2 regions of the Telluria sp. ZT3P26 genome follow, and region 2 is predicted to be linked to the other one. Evidence: predicted binding sites of a transcription regulator. Region 2 holds the regulator's gene; the other holds the start of a gene.
What was found. Region 2 encodes sigma-54, which starts transcription at its own class of promoters, with help from an activator protein. Its sites were predicted from a motif close to TGGCANGNAANCTGCTTT; they were not measured.

Region 1: the regulator sigma-54 is predicted to act here: its motif matches at 3,653-3,670, upstream of pepA (flocculation-associated PEP-CTERM protein PepA).

What each region holds. Positions count from the first base shown of each region.
Region 1 is NZ_JCASII010000002.1:437,207-443,906, forward strand. Features, by position in the region: gene AC56LN_RS09765 (HprK-related kinase A) at 1-746, shown strand, start outside; gene AC56LN_RS09770 (nucleotidyltransferase domain-containing protein) at 743-1,843, shown strand; gene AC56LN_RS09775 (GNAT family N-acetyltransferase) at 1,996-2,727, shown strand; gene AC56LN_RS09780 (class I SAM-dependent methyltransferase) at 2,868-3,533, shown strand; gene pepA (flocculation-associated PEP-CTERM protein PepA) at 3,717-4,544, shown strand; gene AC56LN_RS09790 (ThiF family adenylyltransferase) at 4,665-5,543, opposite strand; gene AC56LN_RS09795 (GNAT family N-acetyltransferase) at 5,622-6,293, opposite strand; gene prsT (XrtA/PEP-CTERM system TPR-repeat protein PrsT) at 6,437-6,700, opposite strand, start outside.
Region 2 is NZ_JCASII010000006.1:81,620-88,319, reverse strand. Features, by position in the region: gene AC56LN_RS19180 (DUF5694 domain-containing protein) at 1-948, opposite strand, end outside; gene AC56LN_RS19175 (enoyl-CoA hydratase/isomerase family protein) at 1,034-2,110, opposite strand; gene hpf (ribosome hibernation-promoting factor, HPF/YfiA family) at 2,210-2,566, opposite strand; gene AC56LN_RS19165 (RNA polymerase factor sigma-54) at 2,641-4,128, opposite strand; gene lptB (LPS export ABC transporter ATP-binding protein) at 4,143-4,898, opposite strand; gene lptA (lipopolysaccharide transport periplasmic protein LptA) at 4,895-5,443, opposite strand; gene lptC (LPS export ABC transporter periplasmic protein LptC) at 5,489-6,094, opposite strand; gene AC56LN_RS19145 (KdsC family phosphatase) at 6,100-6,636, opposite strand; gene AC56LN_RS19140 (KpsF/GutQ family sugar-phosphate isomerase) at 6,636-6,700, opposite strand, start outside.

The DNA of each region.
Region 1 (6,700 bases), on a different contig from region 2:
TTGCCGATTTCCAGGTGCGCCTGCGTCAAAGTACCGGCCTGCGCCGCTGGTGGCATCCGCAGGTCCGCTTCGACCATGATGGCCGCGAGCCGTTCGCTCCGCTGCCGGTGGCGCAAGCCTGGCCGATGTTCGAATGGGTCATGAACTGGTGCGTCTCGAACCGCGCTCACCGTTACCTGATCGTGCACGCCGCCGTCATCGAGCGCAATGGCTGCGCGATCATCCTGCCGGCCCCGCCCGGCTCAGGCAAGAGCACGCTGTGCGCCGCCCTGGTCTGTCGCGGCTGGCGGCTGCTGTCGGATGAATTGACGCTGATCCGGCGCAGTGACGGCATGATCGCACCGCTGGCCCGGCCGGTCAGCCTCAAGAATGCCTCGATCGACGTGATCCGTGCGTTTGCGCCAGACGCCTTGCTCGGCCCGTCGGTACCCGGCACCAACAAGGGCACGATCGCGCACATGAAAGCGCCGGCCGCGAGCGTGGCGCAGGTTGGCAAGGTTGGGCGCGCACGCCACATCGTGTTTCCCCGCTACGAGGCAGGTGCCGCGACCACGCTCACCCCGCTGTCCAAGGGGCAATTGTTCATTCGGGTGGCAGAGAACGCCTTTAACTATTTCGTGCTCGGCCCTGCCGGCTTCGATTGCCTGGGCGATCTGGTCGACGGTGCCGACGGTCACGAATTCTGCTACAGCCAGCTGGACGAAGCGATCGCGCTGTTCGACGGCCTGGCGGGAGTGACGGCATGACCGCGCGCGCGCCATCGCTGCTGGTCGAGGTGCTGTCTGCGCCAGGCCGGGTCCGGCTGCTGGACCTGCCGGGCTGGGACCGCCTGCTGCGCCAGGCCAACAGCGCCAATGTCGGCGCGATCCTGGTGTTCCTGCTCGAGGAGCATGGCCTGCTCGACGACGTGCCGCCACAGCCGCGCGAGCACCTGGAAGCGGCGCGCATCGTCGCACTGCGCCATCGGCGCCTGACTGGCTACGAGGTCGAGCGCATCCGCAGCGACCTGGCCCAGCTGGGTCTGCCCCTGATTCTGCTCAAAGGCGCCGCCTACGCGATGGCCGGCTTGCCATCCGGCCGTGGTCGCCTGTTCTCGGACATCGACATCCTCGTACCCAAGGACAGGCTGGACGACGTGGAAAACGCGCTGATGGTCCATGGCTGGGCCAGCACCCACCACGACGCCTACGACCAGCGCTATTACCGCACCTGGATGCATGAGCTGCCGCCGATGGTGCACCTGCGGCGCGGCAATGCGATCGACGTCCATCACGCGATCCTGCCCGAAACCGCCCCGGTGCGGCCCGACCCGGCATTGCTGCGCGCGGCCGCACGGCCGATTCCCGGCGATCTCGGCGCGCTGGGCGTGTGTTCGTTGTCACCGCACGACATGTTTCTGCACAGCGCCGTGCACCTGTTCTTTGGTGGCGAATTCGACCAGGGATTGCGCGACCTGTTCGACATGCATCGCCTGGCGACGCATTTCGGCGCCGAGCCGGGCTTCTGGGATGGCCTGGTCGCGCGCGCTGTTGCGCTGGAACTCACCCGTCCGATGTTCTATGCGCTGCGCCACGCCAACCGCACGTTCGGCACGCCAGTACCAGCCTCGGTCATGGCCGCCGCCGAGGCGTTTGCACCGCCCCGGCCCGTGCTGGCGCTGATGGATGCACTGTTCACGCGGGCGCTGGTGCCGCCGCATCCCGACTGCGCGGCACGCTTCGACGGCGCTGCCCATTTCGCCTTGTATGTGCGTGGCAACTGGCTGCGGATGCCGTTGGTGTTGCTCACGCGCCACTTGTTTCACAAGGCTTTCGTGTCGCCACGTGCCGCAGAGGCCGCTTGACCTGATACTCTTTGCTGTGAGGGAATTTGCGTAGCAATTCCACTATTTCACATTCAATTTGTTAATAAAATTGGTTTTGTAGCAATTGTCGATGCAAAGATGACCGAATTGTCGTCCCTGCACGACGCGCCGATACTGTCAGGAGAACGTACATGATCGAGACATTAGCGCCAGCCATCCCTTACACCGGGCTTGGTGGCGATGACTCAGCCGCGGATGGTAATCCGAGCATCATTGATGTCACGATCAACCAGCGCGTATTCGGGATTCGCGCTGCCGACATTGATACCCAGCGCAATTCCGCGAGCATGCTCATCAGTAAGATGTACGCCTGGCGTGGTTACAGCGGCAATCACCAGATCGGCACTGACCCGAATCGGATCACGCTGACTGCATCGGATGCTGGCGATGTGTTCGGGACCTTAAGTCTGGGCATGGATTCGGATATCGGATTGCTCGCTGATCAGGTCTTCAAGGACCATATCGATCCATTTCGCCGGCGCGGACGGGTATGCGAGATCATCAAGCTCGCAGTCGATCCGGCAATCAAATCGAAGGCTGTGCTTGCATCGCTGTTTCATGTGTCATTGATCTATGCGCGTGATCTGAATGGCTGCAGTGACATTCTCATTGAAGTCAATCCGCGTCATCGCCGTTTCTACGAAGTCATGCTCGGATTCGAGCTCGTTTGCGAATCGCGCGACAATCCACGCGTGCAAGCGCCAGCAGTTCTATTGCGGGTATCAACCGCTTATGGCACCGAGCAGGTCAATAAGCTCGGCGGCATGCAGGACAAGGCGGTAGGCGAACGTTCACTGTTCCCATGGTTCTTTTCGCCGCGCGAGGAAGCCGGCATCGTCAACCGGCTGCGGCAGCTCGGTTAAGGACTCTTCACGCGCTGTCCTGCCGCTTCAGCGAGCCCGCACTGGTGCGCCAATTATTTCTCGATTGCATTTGTGCCTTGCCTGCCTGACCGGAACATCCTATATTCAGCGTTTCGTGTGTTTGAAAATGAGGATGCTCCATGACGACAGGTAAGACCAGGGATGAAATCGCTGAAGCCTATTCCTCTGAGCCGTGGTGGTACGACCTGCGTGGTTTTTTTATTCTGACCTTCGCTTATAACAGCACAATCGGGACCCAGATGCGCTTCTTTGGACCGAACTTCGGTCCCGACCACCTGGAAGTGGCTTGCGGCACCGGAACCCTGCTGGAAATGGTGCTGAACTGGCGTCGTCGCCGCAAATTGCCGCAAGTCAAGGTTACTGGCATCGACTATGCACCATCAATGCTTGCTGGCGCCAAGCGCCGCTTTGCCAACAATCCGCAAGTCCAGGTCCAGCATGCTGATGCAGCCCAGCTGCCGTTTGCCGACAACCGCTTCGACACAGCGAACATTGCCAACTCGATCCACTGTTTCCCGACCATCGACGGGGCGCTGCGCGACATTTTGCGTGTGCTCAAGCCGGGCGGGACGATGGCAGCAAATGTTCTGCTGTATCCAGCAGGAATTGCGCCGCTACGCTGGGCGGCGCAGAAGATTAACGACTGGGGCATCCGTAAAGGCATTCTATATAGCCCGTTCCACGTGGAAGAATTACGCGCCAAGATGTTGGCAGCAGGATATGTAATTCACTCGGAATTTACTTCCGGAAACACATGGAATGTGGTGGTACGCAAACCTCTGTAGGAATACTCTGACAGCATGGTATTTAAGCGGTAAATATGCTGTCGGTATTTTTTACAGTAGCATTTGATTTGAATCAATGAAAATAGATAACCACTTGATTTAAAACAAATATCCTGAGCTGGCACGGTGATTGCTTATATAGCTTCGTGAGTAGTACCCCAGACAACCCAGGAGATTTACGAAATGAACGCTTTTAAAAAAACCATCGTCGCAACGTCGATCGCAGCAGCCTCAATGTTCGCTGGCGCAACCGCTCAAGCGGCACCGTTTAACCCATTCACCATCGATCCAGTCGGTTCAACTGCTAATTTCCGCGCCGACAAGATCACCGGTAACTACACTGAGATCGCCACGTTCAACGATGACGGCACGTTCAACGTTTCCCTGTACTGGCGCGCTGGCCAGTTCGTCACCAACGGCGGCAACACTGCACTGACCCCTCTTGAGACTGGTCTGGGTTTCAACTACGGCATCTATGCTCTGTATAAAGCGTCCGGCACCGTGTCGGTCAATGGCAACATCACCACTTTCAATTTCGCGCCTAGCGAAGCTGGCGACCTGAAGTTCGTGTTGGATGCTCCATTGAATAATTCTTCGACGGATGTCATCGCTCCAGTCAACGGCCGTGGTGACTTTGTTATCGCTGGCAGCGATGATGACGTCTTGCTGGCAACGGGCGAGCCACTGACTGGCGTGGGTACCCTCAATCCAGGCCTGAGCACTTGCGGCGCCGACGGTATCAACTGCGGCAGCTTTGGTTCGAACACCACGTTCAACCTGACCGCTGCGGGCGCTGGTTTCTTCATTGCACCGAACCCGTTCTACAGCTTCTCGTTCCAGTCGGGTCAGCTGAACAACTTCAACCCAACCGGTACCCAGACCATCAACGGTTCGCTGGATGTCGTGTTCTCGAACGCAGCTGAAGTGCCAGAGCCAGCATCGGTTGGCCTGCTGGGCCTGGGCATGCTGGGTCTGTACGCAGCACGTCGCCGCAACAAGAAAGCTGCCTAAGAACCACGGGCCTGCCACGCAGGTCCTGTTCTCAAGCAAGAAAAAAACCACTGCCGGTAACGACAGTGGTTTTTTTTCGTCCTTCGACGCGTCGGCGCCGGTTGCCGACGCGTTCGTCGTTCAGCGGCCGGCCGCCGCCATGCGCGCAAACTGACGCCGGCCGATCGCCATCGCCAGGCGCTGGATCGGATGGCGGTTCCCGCCTGGCCGCCATGTGCGCTTGAGCTTGTTGCGGTAGGCATCGAACTGCATGCCCCAGGGCGCCGCCAGCACGTCGCCACGTCCCAGCAGGATCTTGAGCGACTCGGTGGCGATGATGCCGGCGCACAGCTGGCAGGCCATGATGGTCGACGGGCCACGCCGTTCGGCGAAGCTGACCGAGCCAGGCACCATCAGATAGGGACGGTGCAGGCCGCCCGGGGCCAGGCCGACGACAAAGCGCAGCGCCTTCTCTTCCTCCGGCAGATCGCCCCAGCCAAAATATTCCTCGAACGTCATCTTGCCCGGCATGAAGTTGAGCAGGGCAGCGCCCATGCCCAGTGGCGCGGCAGTGGTGGCCGGGATACCCAGGCGTGCGCAGGCGGCAAAGGTCTGCTGGCGTGCATCGAAGGCGAAGAAGTCCAGCGCGTCGACGTACAGGTCGACGCCGGCCAGGAATGCGTCGAGATTGTCGCTGTGGACGCCCTCGGGAAAAATCCTGATCTCGATGTCGGGATTGATGTCGCGCGCCATGCGCGCCAGCACGTCGGCCTTGGGCTGGCCGACCGTGGACATCATCGCGCCGACCTGGCGGTTAAAGTTGGGAATGTCGAACGTGTCGAAGTCGGCAATGTGAAACCGCGTGACGCCCAGACGGGCCAGCGTCAGCAGGTGCACGCCGCCGACGCCGCCGCCACCCGCGATAGCGATGCGCTTGCCACGCAACTGCTGCTGTTCGGCGGGCGTGACCCAGCCAATATTGCGTGAAAACGCCTGCTCGTACTGAAACGGATTGCTCATCGGGGACATTGCGAAAAAGTAGGGACGAGATGGTCGGCGCCGCAGGAAGTGCAGGGCGCGTACCGGCGATGCGGGTGCTTATGCCGGATGTGACTCATCCATGCGCAGCAGGCGGTTGATGATACCGCGTTCCTCGCGGGGCGAGAAGAAGTACGGGTAAAACGAGCGCTCTTCGGTTTCACCATCGGCGGCAAAGGTACCACCAAAAATGCTGATCTGCTCGGTAACGTATTTGAGGTTCACGCGCAGCAGGTAGGCTGGCGCATCCACGCGTGTGTTGATCTTGAGCTCACCCTCTTTGCGAAAGCCCAGCATCCGCTCGTAGAAGCGGCGGTGGCGCGGGTTGACCTCGATGATGATGTCGGTGCAGCCATGCATGTCGCGGGCGTAGATGACGGCCAGGTGAAACACGTTGGCCAGCGCGGTTTTCGAGCGTACCGACGGGTCGAAGGCAAATTTGGTGAACTCGCACAGGCGCGCGCCGTTGGCGCGGTGGGCATCGAGTTCGGCGCCGAAGACTTCATCGGCCATCAGCCCGACCTCGGAATCGATGCCGATGCTGAGGGTGCCGACCACATCGCCCTTGTCGGTGGCGGTCAGCGTAATGCGGTTGGGATCGTTGCTCGGGTGGTGATCGCCGGAGTAGCCGCGCCAGGCGTACATCCTGTTGATCAGCATGCTGGCCGAGTTTCGACCGTCCGACGTATCGGTAAGCCGGATTCCGTATGAATCGTCGTTCACGATAAACATCCTTATCTGTGTAATGACATCTTATCTCGGCATCAATAAATCGAGCGTTCGATAGGATGAATAAAAATCACCGCCAGGATGCTGCATGCAAAGGTCAATCAGGCCGCCGCAAGCGCAGTGTTCGCTTGCGGCGGCGTGCCACATTACAGCGTCTTGAGCAGCGCGCGTGCCTCATCGGCTTGCGCGAACGGCGTGTTTGCTGCCAGCAGCTTGTCAAGCTCGCGCTTGGCGCCGGCCTTGTCGCCACTCTTGTTCAGCGCCTGTGCCAGGTGATAGCGGATCTCCATGGCATTTGGCGCCTGGGTACTGGCTTTTTGCAGCAGTGGCAGGCCGCGTGCGACATTGCCCTGTTCCACCAGCATCCAGCCCAGCGTGTCCATCACGCCCGGATTGTCGCCGGCGACCTT
Region 2 (6,700 bases):
CAGCACGTCCCGGATATTGGCGGCCATGCGCAGGTTGCGCGTTTCCCAGTAGCCCACGTACTGGCGGCCGAAGCGTTGCACTGACGGCTCGTTGAGCGCCGCACCGAAGTCGCTGCGGTACACCAGAGCCCCCTGGCCAGGTGCATTTCTGGCCTGGTACATGGCCAGCACGCCTTCGGCACTGCCCAGCGAGCCCTCCTGCGCCTTGTCCGCTGCGCCGCGCTGCTTCGAGGCCGGGTTGTCCCATGCGGTCATCAGCGCATCGCCAAACGCCTTCTGGTCTCCCGTCGCGCTGTCGGCGGTGTGGTCGTCCATCGCGTACAGGCGTTCAAGGCCGAGCCGGACGGCCAGACGCACACCAATCATGATGCTTTCGTCGCGCCTGGTTTCCAGCGTCGCGAGCACGCCGACCAATGTGGCATCCAGGCCGTCACCGGCGCGACGCTCGGTTTCGGGCAGGCGCAGCCACTGAACCAGCGCCGATGCGCGCTCGCCGCCAGCGAGGAACAACGCAGCAAGGCGTCGACGTTCTGCGGCCGTGGGCGCTTCGGGCCAGGCAGCCAGCAAGGCCTCCGCGGCCGCGGTCGCTGCCGCAACGTCCAGCCCCGTGGCCAGCCGTGCCGGTGCGGTATCCCGGCAGTAGGAATCAATCGAATCCTTGTAGCGGGCCATATAACGGCGCATGAAGTCGCACTGCGGCCCGGACACTGCCTCGATCGCGATCGCCTGCGGCTTCCATGCAGCCAGGCGCTCGTTCAATAGCGTCAGGCTGGCGGCCTGGAAGGTGTTCGGCAATTGCGACAGATGGGGCGATCCCAGCACCAGCACCTCGTTGGCAGGGCCAGAGGCCGGTCCCTTGAATGCGCTCGCATTGAAGTCAGGCTGCCAGGCCTGGGCGACGGCGCTGCCGCACAAGGTCATCGACAACAGCAAGGCGGTCATGCGCATCGGGGGTCCTCATCGGTTCATGAAGCCACGATGTTTGCACCGCCTGCACGAAAAGTCACGCGCAAACGGATATGCATGAAGAGGCTTACGCGAGATGGCGCAGCGGATGCGCATGCGCCGGCCACACCGGCGCAAAGAAGTGCGCCACCATCGCGTCGGTCACGAGGTCGAGCGACGGCGGATTCCATTGCGGCGCATTGTCCTTGTCGATGACGAGCGCGCGCACGCCTTCGAGTACCTCACCATGCTCGAAGTTGCGGCGCACGAGCGAGCGCTCCAGGCGCAGGCAGTCGGCGACATCGAGCGATGCGCCGCGCCGCAGCAGCTCGCGCGTCACGCACATCATCAACGGCGAGCGCTGACGCATCGCGCGCAATGCCTTCTGCGCGAATGGCGTGTCGTCACCCTCGAGCGACGCCATGATTGCCGCCACCGAGTCCGCGCCAAAATGCGCATCGATGCATGCGCGGTTGGCCTGCAGTTCGCTCTCGCCGGCGTGCGCCGTGGCGAACGCGCGGATCGCCGCCGGCAGATCCGCGCCCGGCGTCGCCTCGATCAGCGACTGCAACGCCGGCAGGTCGGCGCCCGGCACGAACACGTCGGCCAGGCCCACGTACAGCGCGTCGGCCGCGCCGATCGTCAGGCCGGTCAAGCCCAGGAACATCCCCAGTTGGCCCGGTGCGTGTGACAGGAAATGGCTGCCGCCGACATCGGGAAACAGGCCGATATTCACCTCGGGCATCGCCATCTTGGTGCGGTCGGTGACGATGCGCAGGCCGCAATCGGGCCCGCCCTGCGCGATGCCCATGCCGCCGCCCATGACCACGCCGTCCATCAGCGCGATATACGGTTTCGGATAAAAATGGATCAGGTGATTGAGCGCGTATTCTTCGGTGAAGAAATCCTCGAGCAGTGCGCTGCCGCCCTGCGGCGAGGCGTTGCCGACGTCGTGGAAGAAACGGATATCGCCGCCCGCGCACAGCGCTTTTTCGCTGCTGCTGGTGATCACCACCGCATCGACGGCGGCGTCATGCTGCCAGTCGAGCAGGATCGCGGTCAGCGCGCGCACCATGTCCAGCGACAGCGAATTGAGCGCCTTGGGACGGTCGAGGGTGATGATGCCGGCGCGGTTGGCGATGCGGGTCAGGACGTGTTCGGACATGGCGTGATCCATCGAAAGGAAACACGTATTTTACCGGCAGCGGGATGCAAAAAGGGCGTCCCGAAAAGACGCCCCTGGCGATGTTAACCTGCGCTCGAATCAGGCGGCAGCGACGTCTGCTTCGTCGACGTCCAGGCGTTTGATCGATGTTCGGTTATGGTCTTTCAGCATCTGCTTGTGCTTCAGGATTTGTCGATCCAGTTTATCCATCAACATGTCGATTGCGGCATACAGGTCTTGCGCGACGCTCGCCACGTGCAGGGTCTTGCCCGACACCTGGACGTTGATTTCAGCTTTTTGCCTTTTTTCTTTTTCAGTGAGGTTATCGACGGCCAGGAAGACGTGGGTATCTATGACTTGATCGAAATGGCGAATAATGCGCTCGAGCTTATTCTGAACGTATTCACGGATGGCAGGGGTTACTTCGAGATGGTGACCACTGATGGTGAGGTTCATACACACTCCTTTGAAGATGTCACGTCGCTTGCACCACACAGGAGCTGAAGGCACAGACTGTATGAGCGGCGTTGTTACAAGGCTTTGCGGAGACTGACGGGGGGGATCTTGAGCGCTTCACGGTATTTTGCGACCGTCCTGCGCGCAATGACCATGCCTTGTTCCCCGAGCATTTCCGCGATCTTGCTGTCGGATAATGGATTCTTAGGGTCTTCTGCTCCTGTCAATTGTGCGATGAGCGCACGGATTGCCGTTGAGGATGCTTCGCCTCCCGCTTCGGTGGCAACGTGGCTACCGAAGAAATACTTCAACTCGAACATGCCGTGCGGGGTCAGCATGTATTTCTGGGTTGTGACACGAGAGATCGTGCTCTCGTGCAGACCTAGTGTATCAGCTATCTCGCGCAAAACAAGGGGCCGCATGGCAACCGCGCCATGGCTGAAAAAGTTGCGCTGGCGTTCGACGATCGCCTCGGCCACACGCAGGATCGTGTCGAAACGCTGGCGCATGTTCTTGATGAGCCACTTCGCCTCCTGCATCTGCGCGCCCATCTGGCTCTCGCTGCGGCCCTGCTTGAGCATCGTGGCGTACAGGCTGTTCACGCGCAGGCGCGGCATCACGTCCGGGTTCAGCGTGACCGCCCAGCCGTTCTTGGCACGGCGCACGATCACGTCCGGCACCACGTAATCCGACACGTTCGACGCGAACGCGGCGCCCGGATGCGGATTGCACTGGCGGACCACGGCCTGCACTTCGCGCAGGTCTTCGTCGTCGCAATCGAGCGCCTTTTTCAGCTTGCTGTATTCGCGCTGCGCGAACCAGGTCAGGTAGCCTTCGACGATCTTCAGGGCCATGCGGCGCGTGACCATCGGCACGCCCGGCATGCGCCGGATCTGCAGCGCCAGGCATTCGGCCGCGCTGCGCGCGCCCACGCCCACCGGGTCCATGCTCTGCACCATCGCCAGCGCGCAGCGCAGTTCGTCGAGGTCGACCTCGAGTTCTTCGGGCAGGCGTGCGTGGATGTCGTCGAGCGGTTCTTCCAGGTAGCCGTTGTCATCGAGCGCGTCGATCACCAGTTCGGCCAGCGCGCGGTCGCGGGTTGACAGCAGCGTTTCGCGCACCTGCTCCATCAGGTGTTCGCGCAGCGTGATGGCGCACGCTTCCAGCTGCGGGCGGCCGTCTTCGTCGTCGCTGCTGCTGCCACTGCCGGACGACGCGCCGCTGCCTTCGCTCCAGTCATTGTCGGGCCGGTCGCCATCGACCGCGCCGCCTTCAGCGCCCTCGCCCTCGGCCGGGGCGCTGCCCTCGCCTTCGGCCTGCTGGCCCGGCGCCGGCGGCGCCTCGCCGGGTGCCGGCGCATTGTTGATCGCCCCATCGGCCAGCAAGCGCACCGAATGATCGAGCGGATCGTCGAGCCTTTCGAGCAGCGGGTTATCACCCAGTATCTGCTCGATCTCCTGGTGCAGTTCGAGCGTCGACAGTTGCAGCAACCGGATCGATTGCTGCAGCTGTGGCGTGAGCGCCAGGTGCTGCGAAGTGCGGAGCTGAAGGGACTGTTTCATCAATTGGTCATGGCTTACATGCGGAAATGTTCACCAAGGTACACGCGGCGCACCGACTCGTCGGCGATGATATCGTCGGGCCGGCCGGATGCGAGCACCGCGCCCTGATTGATGATGTAGGCGCGGTCGCAGATGCCAAGCGTCTCGCGGACATTGTGGTCGGTGATCAGGACGCCGATCTTGCGCTCCTTGAGGAAGCGCACGATGCGCTGGATCTCGATCACGGCGATCGGGTCGACGCCGGCAAAGGGTTCGTCAAGCAGCACGAAGCGCGGGTTGGTCGCCAGTGCACGCGCGATCTCCACGCGGCGGCGCTCGCCGCCCGACAGCGACAGCGCCGGGTTCTCGCGCAGCTTCTCGATCTGCAGGTCGGCCAGCAAGGTATCGAGGCGGTCGTTGATCTCGGTTTTGGTGAGCGACTTGCCGTTGACCTTCTGCAGTTCGAGCACGGCGCGGATGTTTTCTTCCACCGTCAGCTTGCGAAACACCGAGGCTTCCTGCGGCAGGTACGACAGGCCGAGCACCGCGCGGCGATGGATCGGCAGGCTGGTGATGTCGGTGCCGTTGATGCTGATCGAGCCGGCGTCCGATGGGACCAGGCCGACGATCATGTAGAACGAGGTGGTCTTGCCGGCGCCGTTCGGGCCCAGCAAACCTACCACTTCGCCGCATTCGACATCCAGCGACACATCGCGCACGACCAGGCGCTTGCCATAGCTTTTCTGCAGGCCCTTGACGACCAGCGTGCTGCGATCGTTCAGTTCCGTCATTGCGTGCCTCCGGCCGGCGTACGCTTGGGCGCCAGGATCAGCGTGCCACGTCCGCCGCCAACCTTGCTCTCGCCGCTGACGTCATTGCGCACGGCGACGACTTCCTTGCGGTTGTCGTACGAAATGAACGGGCCGGTCATCTGGTTGGTCATGCGGTCGTTTTCGAGTTCCTTGACGACGGCGTTCGAGTACAGGCGCACCAGCTCCGTACGTTCGTCGTATTCGATGCGTTCGGCCTGGCCTTCGACCCACAGGTTCGGGCCGCCGTCGCGCTTCTGGCGGAAGGTGGCCGGCTTGCCGTTGGCGGCGGTAAGCGTCACGCTCATATAGCCTTCGGGCGTATCCCGGACCACGGCGCGTTCGGCCTTGACCAGCAGCGTGCCGCGGGTCAGGATCACGTTGCCGGTGAAGGTGCGCACGCCGGCGACGCCATCGAGGTCGCCGTTATCGTATTCGAGCGCCGCCTGCTTGAGCGAGTCGGCCTTTTCTGCCATGGCGCTCAGGGAAAGGAGAGAAAAGAAAGCGGCAGCAAAGAGTTTTTTCATGATGGTGCTGGTCCTGGGTTAGCACGCGCGCATGGCTGGTGGCCTTCAGCGCTGGCGTGGCGGATAGACGATACGGCCGCGGCCGGACAATTTCATCTGCATGGTCGCGTTGTTGGCCACCAGGCCGACGGCCTTGAGGCTGGACGCGCCGAGCTCCATGTCGATCGGCTGGTCGGTCTTGACGATTTCTTCGTCGGGCAATACGGTCATGGCCTGCGTGCGCACGCGCAGCGCTTCGCTGGCGGGCGTCTTCGGGCGCTGCAGATCGACGTCGCCGAACAGTTCGACGCGGTGTTCTTCATGGAAGATGCGCGCATTCTTGGCCACCACCGTCATCGGCGGACGGCCCGGTTCAACGCCGCGCATCAGGGGCTGGTCGACATTCGACACGTCGCCCTGCGGGATGTGGGCCAGGCGCTTGCCCGACACGACATAGCTCGGCTGGCCGTTGGGCGTCATCCGCACGAACGAGAAATTCTCGACGATGTAATCCGGCTCGTTGGCCGGGCCGCCCAGCTGCGCATCGATCTCGGTCCCCTGCATCAGCTGCAGCAGCCAGAAGCTGCCGAAGGCGAAGAACACGCCGATCACGATCATCGCCAGCAGATTCCAGCGATGCGCGGTGCGTTTGTTGGAGGCGATGGTGGCCATGGCGGTCAGGCGAAGTACGGCGCAAGCGCCTGGTCATAGGTGCCCTGCGCGCGCATGACGAGGTCGCAGATTTCGCGCACCGCGCCACGGCCGCCACCGTTCTTCGTCACGTAATGCGCGCGGTGCTGGACGTCCGGATGGCCCGACGGCACCGCGACGGCAAAGCCGACGCGCGCGAACAGCGGCAGGTCGATCACGTCGTCACCGATGTAGCCGCACTGGTCGGCGGTAAAACCGGTGGCCTCGAGCAGATTGGCAAAGCCGATGCGTTTGTCGTGGTTGCCCTGGTAGACATGCGAGATGCCCAGGTCGGCGGCGCGCCGCACGACGATCGGCGACAGGCGCGCGCTGATGATCGCGGTCTGCACGCCGGATTTATTCAGCATCTGGATGCCCAGGCCGTCGAGCACATTGAAGGTCTTGGTCACTTCGCCATCAGGGCCGTAGGTCAGGCTGCCGTCGGTGAGCACACCGTCGACGTCGAAGATCATGACCTTGATGCGCGCGGCGCGCTCGATGTGGGCCAATACGGGAGTGTTCATCAGATCACCTTTGCGCGGGTCAGGTCGTGGATGTGCAGCGCGCCGACCAGCTGGCCCGCCTCAT